Regions from separate parts of the Streptomyces sp. Tu 3180 genome, predicted to be linked through region 1. Evidence: riboswitches for the same ligand, from Rfam matches in the RefSeq annotation. Region 1 holds a riboswitch; the other holds the start of a gene.
What was found. Region 1 has a riboswitch for glycine ahead of gcvP (aminomethyl-transferring glycine dehydrogenase). Riboswitches for the same ligand answer to the same signal wherever they lie in the genome.

Region 1 (4,753 bases):
GTCGACGTACACCTGGCCGCCGGCCTCGTGCACCTGCGCGCAGATGTCGGCGACGTGCTCCTCGAACACGCCGTGCGTCGAGGGGTACGTGATCATCAGCACCGCCAGCTCGTCGCGGTACTGCTCGATCTTGGCCCGCAGGTCCTCGACGTCGATCTCGCCGTCCTCGGCGGTCCTGACGACGACGACCTTCATGCCGGCCATCACGGCGCTGGCCGCGTTGGTGCCGTGCGCGGAGGACGGGATGAGGCAGACGGTGCGCTGGTCGTCGCCGTTGGCCCGGTGGTAGCCGCGCACGGCGAGCAGGCCGGCCAGCTCGCCCTGGGAGCCGGCGTTGGGCTGGAGGGAGACCTTGTCGTAGCCGGTGACCTCGGCGAGCCGCTCCTCCAGCTCGTGGATGAGCGTGAGGTAGCCCCGCGCCTGCTCGACGGGCGCGAAGGGGTGCAGCTGCCCGAACTCGGGCCAGGTGACCGGCTCCATCTCGGTGGTCGCGTTGAGCTTCATGGTGCAGGAGCCCAGCGGGATCATGCCGCGGTCCAGCGCGTAGTCGCGGTCGGCGAGACGGCGCAGGTAGCGCAGCATCGCGGTCTCGGAGCGGTGCTGCTGGAAGACGGGGTGGGTGAGGTACTCGTCGGTGCGCAGGAGCGCCTCGGGGAGGGTGTCCCGCGCGGTGGCGTCCAGCGCCTCGGCGTCGCCCTCGACGCCGAAGGCGCTCCACACGGCGCCGAGCTGCGCCCGGGTGGTGGTCTCGTCGCAGGCGATCGAGACGTGGTCGGCGTCGACGAGCCGCAGGTTGACGCCGTTGTCACGCGCGGCGGCGACGACCTCGGCGGCCCGCCCCGCGGTCCGCACGGTCAGCGTGTCGAAGTAGGAACCGTGCACGATCTCGGCACCGCCGGCCCGCAGCCCCTCGGCGAGGATCGTCGCGTACCGGTGGGTGCGCCGCGCGATGGTCCGCAGGCCCTCCGGGCCGTGGTAGACGGCGTACATCCCGGCCATGACGGCGAGCAGCACCTGGGCGGTGCAGATGTTGCTGGTGGCCTTCTCCCGGCGGATGTGCTGCTCACGGGTCTGCAGCGCCAGCCGGTAGGCCTTGTTCCCGTCCGCGTCGACGGAGACGCCGACGAGCCGCCCGGGCAGGCTGCGCGCCATCTTCTCCTGGACGGCCATGTATCCGGCGTGCGGCCCGCCGAAGCCCATCGGCACGCCGAAGCGCTGCGTGGTGCCGACCGCGATGTCCGCGCCGAGCTCGCCGGGGGACTTCAGCAGGGTCAGGGCGAGCAGGTCGGCGGCGACGGTGACGAGCGCGCCGAGCTCGTGCGCCCGGTCGATCACCGGCTTGATGTCGCGCACGGCACCGGAGGCGCCCGGGTACTGGATCAGCACACCGTTGATCTCGCGCTCGGCGACCTCGGCGGGGATGCCCTCGCTGAGGTCGGCGACGACGACCTCGACGCCGGTCGGCTCGGCGCGGGTCTCGATCACGGCGATGGTCTGCGGCAGCGCGTCCGCGTCGACCAGGAACAGGCCCTTCTTGTTCTTGCCCATGCGCCGCATCAGCGCCATCGCCTCGGCGGCGGCGGTGCCCTCGTCGAGCAGGGAGGCGCCGGAGGTCGGCAGGCCGGTGAGGTCCGCGACCATGGTCTGGAAGTTCAGCAGCGCCTCGAGCCGCCCCTGGGAGATCTCCGGCTGGTACGGCGTGTAGGCCGTGTACCAGGCGGGGTTCTCCATCACGTTGCGCAGGATGACGGGCGGGGTGAACGTCCCGTGGTACCCGAGCCCGATCATGGAGCCGAGCACCTGGTTGCGGTCGGCCAGCGAACGCAGCTCGGCCAGCACCTCGGCCTCGCTCCGCGCACCCGGCAGGTCCAGCGCGTCGGCGTTCTTGATCACATCCGGGACCGCGGCGGCCGTCAGCTCGTCGAGCGAGCCGTAGCCGACCTGCGCGAGCATCTTGGCCCGGGCCTCGTGGTCGGGGCCGATGTGACGCTGCTCGAAGGGCGTTCCCTGTTCGAGCGCGGAGAGCGGGGTGCGGTGGGCGGTCATTGCGGAGGCCTCCTGGTCTGACGACCTTCGAGGGGCACCACGGCGCGGGTGCCCGGACGGCCTCCCCCTCTGTCATCTCAACCTGAGAGCTTCACCGGATCACCCGAAGGCACCCGGCTTTCACCGTCGGTGAGAGCGGAAGCCGTCGACACCCGCCCTGCTTTCCAGAGTGACCTCGTCCGTGCGGTACGTGGGCCTGAGAGATTCCGGGGAGGATTTGCTCCTTCGGCGCCTCCGATGGTGCCTGGAGGACTCTCCCGCACGGGGTCAGCAGCCGCTTGCCAGCGTACCAGCGAGGGCCACGCACGGACCTTCGAGTGGCCGCTCCGCCGATTGTGCCCTTTTGTAGTGCTTACGGATGAGTTGCGACCAGTGGAGGGCCTGTGCAGACCGACATCGATCCGCGCCACCTGATCGGCCGCAAGGCGTTCGACCGCAACGGAACCCGGATCGGCACGATCGACGAGATCTATCTCGACGACGCCACCGGTGTACCGGAGTGGGCGGCGATACGCACCGGCCTGTTCAGCAGGGACGCCTTCGTCCCCCTGGAGCCCAGCGAACTGATCGACGGCGCCCTCCACGTCCCCTTCGAACGCGCCCTGATCAAGGACGCCCCGGACTTCGGTGTCGGCCGCCACCTCTCCCCGGAGCAGGAACTCCAGCTCTACCACCACTACGGCCTGGACGTGGCCGCCCCGCCTCCGTTCCCGGACCGCGACTTCGGCCAGCTCGCGGGCAAGGACGAATCGGCCTGAACACCCGCGTCCCCGGGCCGCTCCCCGGCCCTCACCCCGGGCAGGCTCCCGGCGGCACGCCGTAACCCCCGGGAAGAGGCCCCGCCCGACCCCTCACCGACCCGCCGCCCCCTGGACGTACCGCGCCCGCTCCGGGACGGACCGCAGGGCCGTGGTGCCTCGGGGACGTACCGCAGGGTTCGTGGCGCCTCGCGGGCCGCCGCGCCCCGCCGGGCCCCGCGACGGCGGCCGCCTCCCGGCCCGGGCGTCCCGTCCGCCCCACCCGATCCGCCGGCGCCCCGCTCACGGACCGCACCCGGCCCCGGCCCCGTGACCGCAGCCGCAGCCGGGCCCCGGAGGCGCGCCCGTCCCCCGTCTCACCCGGATGGCCGCACGCAGCCGCACCACAGACCGCGCCCACCGCAGACCGCGCTCGCCGCGGCAGCTCACAGCGCGCCCCGGGCCCGCTTCCGGTGCCGTCGGCACCGCCGCCGCCGGAACCCGCTCACGGACTCGCCGAACCCACCCCGCCGGCCTCCGTCCGCCCGCTCTCCCCCGGCTTCCGGGTCACCAGCGGCAGCGGTTCCGCCGGTTCCAGATCCGGGTCTTCGATCCGGAAGGTCATCACCCGTCCCGGCTCCGAACCGGGCGTCTCGAAGCGCACCGTGACCCGCCCCAGCCCACTGCCCTGCACCCACCCGTGGCCGTGGACGGCGTGCCGCACGTCGTGCCCCGCCGGCCACCGCCGCTCGGTGGGACTCTGGCGCTCCTCCACGGGCACGGCCTCGGGCTCCTCCCCGAGGGCGTCCTCGGGCACGCCCGCCGCCTGCGCGAACAGGTCCTCCTGCGTGTAGTCGGCCAGTCCGCTGACCCCCACGCCCAGCAACCGCACCCCGCCCGTGGTGTCGACCGACTCCAGCAGCCGCGCCGCCGCCTCCCGCACCACCGCCGGATCGTCCGTCGGCCCGCGCAGCGTCTCGGACCGGGTGAGGGTGGAGAAGTCGTACCGCCGCACCTTCAGCACGATGGTCCGCCCCGACAGCCCCGCCCCCCGCAGTCTGCGCACGCACCGGTCGGCGAGCCGCCGCACCTCCGTCCCCACCCGCACCCGGTCGTGGATGTCCACGTCGTACGTGTCCTCGACCGACACCGACTTCGCCTCCCGCTCGGCCACCACGGGCCGCTCGTCCCGCGCCAGCGCCATGGCGTACAGCGCGTGCCCGTGGGCCTTGCCCAGCAGCCGTACGAGCTCGTCCTCCCCCGCCTCGGCGAGCTCGTCGACCGTGTGGATCCCGGCCCGCCTGAGGTGGTCGCCGGTGGCCGGTCCCACGCCCGGCAGCGTCCGCACCGGCATCGGTCCCAGCAGCGCCCGCTCGGTGCCCGGCTCGATCAGCACCAGCCCGTCCGGCTTCGCCTGCTCCGAGGCGATCTTCGCGAGCATCTTGGAGGCCGCGAGCCCCACCGACCCGGTGAGCCCCGTGACCGCCCGGATGTCCGCGCGCAGCCTCGCCCCGGCCAGTCGCGCCGACGTCCCGTCCCGGGCCGCGCCGCCGGCCTCCAGGTCCACGAAGGCCTCGTCCAGACTGAGCGGCTCGACCAGCGGAGACAGCTCCCGCAGCAGCCCCATCACCTGTTCGCTGATCGACCGGTAGAAAGCGAAGCGGGGCACCAGGTAGGCGGCGTTGGGCGCGAGCCGCCGGGCCTGCGCCATGGGCATCGCCGAGTGGACGCCGAAGACGCGGGCCTCGTACGAGGCGGTGGCGACCACACCGCGCGGCCCGAGCCCGCCCACGATGACGGCCTTCCCGCGCAGGCTCGGCTTGGACGCCTGCTCCACCGAGGCGAAGAAGGCGTCCATGTCGAGGTGCAGGATCGTGGGCGCGGATCTCACAGCTCCGATGCTGCCCTACACCACTGACAAGTCCCGCACCACTGGCGAGGAGGGTCCTCAGACGGCCCGGTTGCGCCGC
Region 2 (4,753 bases), 4.2 Mb from region 1:
GCGAAGACGAAGGTGTCCTTGTCGCCGCCGTCCTTGCTCTTGTTGTCCCGCTCGCTGGAGCAGCCCGTGGCGATCAGACCGACCGCCACCGCGGCCGTGATCGCCCGAGCGGCTCGGGACTTGATTATGCGCATATTGGGGCCACTCCGGGTCCGCTATGTGGATGCACTTTGACCGGCCGAACACTACAGACGTTCACAGGTGGTCAGGAACAGTCCGGATAGCGGTGATACCTACCTGAGATCTGAACAGTTGACATAAGGGGCGGTTCAGGCGTTCCGCCGACAGGAGTTAACCCGCCCGACACACAAGGCGCCTCCCCAAGTGCCGTTCAAGGGACGCCAGAAGGCGTGAAGGGCGGGTGAAACCGCAGGTGACAGGCGGTCAGCGAGAAGTAGCTGAGCGCGCATGGCCGAAAATCTGACGCGAAATCAGCGCCGGGCGGCGGGACGGGCGGACCGCGCCGCGCCCGTGTCCACTTCGTGGACACGGTGACGCTGAGTCAACACGGACAGGCACGGACGGGCGCGGGCGGGCACGGCCGGGCCGGCCGCACCGGGCTGCGGCGGACGCGGCCCGGTCAGCGCCGGTGCGCGGGCGGGTGGCCGTAGCCCGAGGTGGGGGGCGGAACGGCGCCGTGCGCCTCGCGGTCGTAGAACGGCCGGGAGTTGGCGCGCAGCCACATCGCGACCGGGTCGTGCTCGTCGGACATCGCGACGGTCGACACGGGCAGCCCGTCCGGGACGGCCCCGAGGGACTGCTGCATCATGGCGCGCACCGCGTCGACGGCCGGCGGCGAGGTGTCGTACACGTCGAGGCCGATGGCGAGGTAGGGCGCGCCCAACGCGGGCTGCACCCAGGCGCGGCGCAGCGCGCGGACGGCCGGGGTGCGGTGGGCGTTCTGCGCGAGCAGGGCGTAGAACTGCGGGATCTCGATGCCGGGCTCGGACAGCCTGAGCGGCCCGGCGGGCTGGCGGTCCAGGCCGGTGGCGATGCGGCGCAGGTCCAGCCAGGGGATGCCCACTCCGCCGCCCGGGGCGTGCGGGTTGAGCCAGAGTCCGTAGTGGTCGGGATAGAGCGCGCGGGCCACGTCGAGGCCGTCGACGACCTCGTAGGACCGGCTCCAGCCGCTGGCCGACAGCTCCTGGGCGGAGGTGACGCAGGGCGCGTAGCCGAGGCCGTCCACCTCCATGTTCCCGTACTGGGCGTCCGGGGAGCCGGCCTGGCCGTGCCACAGCAGCATCCAGACCTGACCGGTGGAGGGGGTGGCGAGCGCGCGCAGCAACGCCTCGTAGGCGTCGTAACGCCCGGGCGTCACCTGGCGCAGCATGTGCTCGACCTGCCCGGCCGCCGCGGTGCCAGCGCTCACTTGTATCGCCCCTCCGTACAACACCTCGCCAGCCAATGAACCTAGCTTAAGCCGCCCGCGGCCCGGCGACCGCTGTCCGTACGGCACGCGGGCCGGCCGGGCCGGCGGACGCCGGTACCGCTCAGCCGGGCCGCCGAAGCGGGCGGGGGCGGTTGCGGGCGGGGCGCGGGATCACACGGCGCGCTGGTAGAAGGGGCGGACCCGCTCGCGCATCCAGTCGCCCACCGGGTCCTGCGCCACGTCCAGCAGGACCAGGTTGACCGGCCACTTCACCGCCGTCCGGCCCAGCGCGCGGCCGAGCGCGTCCATCGGCAGGGTCCGCAGGTCCCCCTCGTCCCACCGGGACAGCTCCACGCCGACGAACAGCACCGGGTCGGCCGTCTCGATCGCGGCGAGGCACCGGCGGGCGGTGGCCACCACTCCCGTGGTCTCGAACTCCGCCGAGGCGGCGGCGAGGAAGTCCACCGGGTCGTCCTGCCAGTCGGGCTCGAACAGCCGGACCCGGCCGCCGGCCGCCGGACCGTCCAGCGGGGTGCGCCCGGCCCGGCACAGCTCCGCCACGGCGGGCGGCGGCAGCGGGATGCCGACCACGCCGCCGGGGTTCACCGCGATCCCCGCCTGCGGCGGCAGGCCGCGCGCGAACTCCACGGCCGGTGCGACGGTGTACGACATGTGGGAGCCGACGACCTGGCGGAACTGCTCCTCGGAGCTGAACACCGGGACGTACGCCTGACCGTCGAGCTCCATCGTGGGCAGGTCGAGCGGGCCGCTGTGCGGGCCGCCGCCGTTCGGCAGGGGGACCCAGACGAAGCTGCGGCCCAGCACCTCGACGATCCGGCCTCCCGCCGAGGGGACTCCGAGGGAGGCGGAGAGCACCTCCTCCAGCTCGTTTCCTGGCCATCCGCCGTGCGGGTGGGGTTGTGTCTGCGCCGGGAAGTCCATCTGCCTACCGCCTGCCTGGAACCACTGCTGTGGCTCACAGGCTAACCGCTGCCGCGGCACGGCCGATCAGCCGGCGAAGCCGATGCGGCGCAGCGCGTTCGCCGCGTCCCGGTCGATCAGGACCGCCGAGGCGCAGCCGGCGGGCGGCTCGCCCCGCTCCACCGCCCGCAGCAGCCGGTCGCTCGCCGCGCGGTGCCGCAGGAACGCGTACCGGGAGACGCCCCGGCCCCGCTCGCGCTGACCGTCCAGGGCCTGCTGCGGGGCGACGTCCAGGAGCAGCAGGTGCAGGCGGGCGCCCCGGCGCCGGGCCTCGCGGGCCAGCCAGCGGCGCACCCACTCCTGCGTGCCGCAGTCGTGCACGACCACTCCGCCTCCCGCGCGCAGGGTCCTGCGCAGCCCGGCGTAGTGGGCGAGGCGGACCAGCGGGCGGTAGAGCGCGTACGGCAGGAGGCGCGGCATGCGGCGGTCCCAGCGGTCACGGGTGTCCTGGGAGTCGACGCGGGTGCCGCGCACCGCGCGCCGCATCAGTGTGGACTTGCCGCTGCCGGGCAGTCCGGTGACCACGACGAGGTCGTGGGCCCCGAACAGCAGGGCGTGCGGGCTGCCGCCGGCCCGCCCGCGCAGGTCCCGGACGACCGGAGCCGGCAGCGCGCCGCGGGCCTCCCGAGCCAGAGCGGCCGGCTGGTCGGGCAGCGCGACACCCGTGGCGGTGGCACACGCCGTGGTCCTGTTCACCGTGATCGTCCTCCCCTGGGGCCAGGTACGGAGTCCCATCCCCGTTGAGTGTAAAGAGAAGGTAATACCGAAGCCTCTCGTTTCCGTCCGTTTTCCGAAACAGCCCTGTCACAGCCCACCGTCACCGCCCGCGCACCCTGTGCACACCCGGTGAAGGGTCCCCCTGCCGCGCCCCGGCGATGCGTGCAATGATGGGCGCGCCAACTGCATACCGGCCGTTTGAATCCGCGCGGGAGAGTCCCCGGCACCGTTTGCCGCCGGGGCGCCGAAGGAGCAAGTCCCTCCCTTGAATCTCTCAGGCCCCGATACCGCGCGGGCGAGGCACATCTGAAAAGCGGGCCGCTGCGGCAGTACGTCAGCGGCCCCACCCAAGGTGCAAGCCGTGGTCCCTCCCCTGTGCGGACGGTCATGGCGAACCTCTCAGGTTCCGATGACAGATGGGGAGGAACGTCCTCGCCCTCCCCGCGCCCGGCTCGGCCCGCGCGGGTCCCTCGCCCTGGGAGACCGACCGATGAGCAGTACCGAACTCCGCCGGACCGCGCTCGATGCGCTGCATCGTTCGCTCGGCGCGACGATGACCGACTTCGCCGGCTGGGACATGCCCCTGCGCTACGGCTCCGAGCGCGACGAGCACAACGCCGTGCGCACCAGGGCCGGTCTCTTCGACCTCTCGCACATGGGCGAGATCGGCGTCACCGGCCCGCAGGCGGCCGCGCTCCTCGACCACGCCCTGGTCGGCAACATCGGGGGCGTCAAGCCCGGCCGCGCCCGCTACACCATGATCTGCCGCGAGGACGGCGGCATCCTGGACGACCTGATCGTCTACCGGCTCGGCGAGACCGAGTACATGGTGGTCGCCAACGCCTCCAACGCCCGGACCGTGCTCGACGCGCTCGTCGAGCGCTCGGCCGGCTTCGACGCCGAGGTCCGCGACGACCGCGACGCGTACGCGCTGCTGGCCGTGCAGGGCCCCGAGTCCCCCGCGATCCTGAAGTCCCTCACCGACGCCGACCTGGACGGCCTGAAGTACTACGCCGGCCTGCCCGGCACCGTCGCCGGCGTCCCCGCGCTCATCGCCCGCACCGGCTACACCGGCGAGGACGGCTTCGAGCTGTTCGTGAAGCCCGAGCACGCGGTCGGGCTGTGGCAGGCGCTGACCGAGGCGGGCAAGGACGCGGGCCTGGTCCCGTGCGGGCTGTCCTGCCGGGACACGCTGCGCCTGGAGGCGGGCATGCCGCTGTACGGGCACGAGCTGACCACCTCCCTGACGCCCTTCGACGCCGGTCTGGGCCGGGTGGTGAAGTTCGAGAAGGAGGGCGACTTCGTGGGCCGCGCCGCCCTGGCCGAGGCCGCCGCACGCGCCGAGCAGAACCCGCCGCGCGTCCTGGTCGGCCTGGTCGCCGAGGGCCGCCGGGTCCCGCGCGCCGGGTACCCGGTCGTCGCCGGCGGCGAGGTGATCGGCGAGGTCACCTCGGGCGCGCCCTCCCCGACGCTGGGCAAGCCGATCGCGATGGCGTACGTCGACGCGGCGCACGCGGCGCCGGGCACCGAGGGCGTCGGCGTGGACATCCGCGGCAGCCACGAGCCGTACGAGGTCGTGGCACTGCCGTTCTACAAGCGGCAGAAGTGACACCGCCGTGGACCGCCCCCGGGCGGTCCGCGGCGGGTGAGCCGGGCCCGTCGTGCCTGCTCACCCGTGTTTCCCGC

Region 2: another riboswitch for glycine. It lies ahead of gcvT (glycine cleavage system aminomethyltransferase GcvT); the one in region 1 lies ahead of gcvP (aminomethyl-transferring glycine dehydrogenase).

Annotation. Positions count from the first base shown of each region.
Region 1 is NZ_WOXS01000002.1:1,553,732-1,558,484, forward strand. It holds gene gcvP (aminomethyl-transferring glycine dehydrogenase) at 1-2,046, opposite strand, end outside; glycine riboswitch at 2,221-2,316, opposite strand; gene GL259_RS07890 (PRC-barrel domain-containing protein) at 2,430-2,804, shown strand; gene GL259_RS07895 (DNA polymerase IV) at 3,289-4,674, opposite strand; gene GL259_RS07900 (MerR family transcriptional regulator) at 4,732-4,753, opposite strand, start outside.
Region 2 is NZ_WOXS01000002.1:5,790,265-5,795,017, reverse strand. It holds gene GL259_RS27000 (ABC transporter substrate-binding protein) at 1-134, opposite strand, end outside; gene GL259_RS26995 (enhanced serine sensitivity protein SseB C-terminal domain-containing protein) at 581-1,369, opposite strand; gene GL259_RS26990 (enhanced serine sensitivity protein SseB) at 1,541-2,311, opposite strand; gene GL259_RS26985 (AAA family ATPase) at 2,378-3,046, opposite strand; glycine riboswitch at 3,267-3,367, shown strand; gene gcvT (glycine cleavage system aminomethyltransferase GcvT) at 3,558-4,676, shown strand.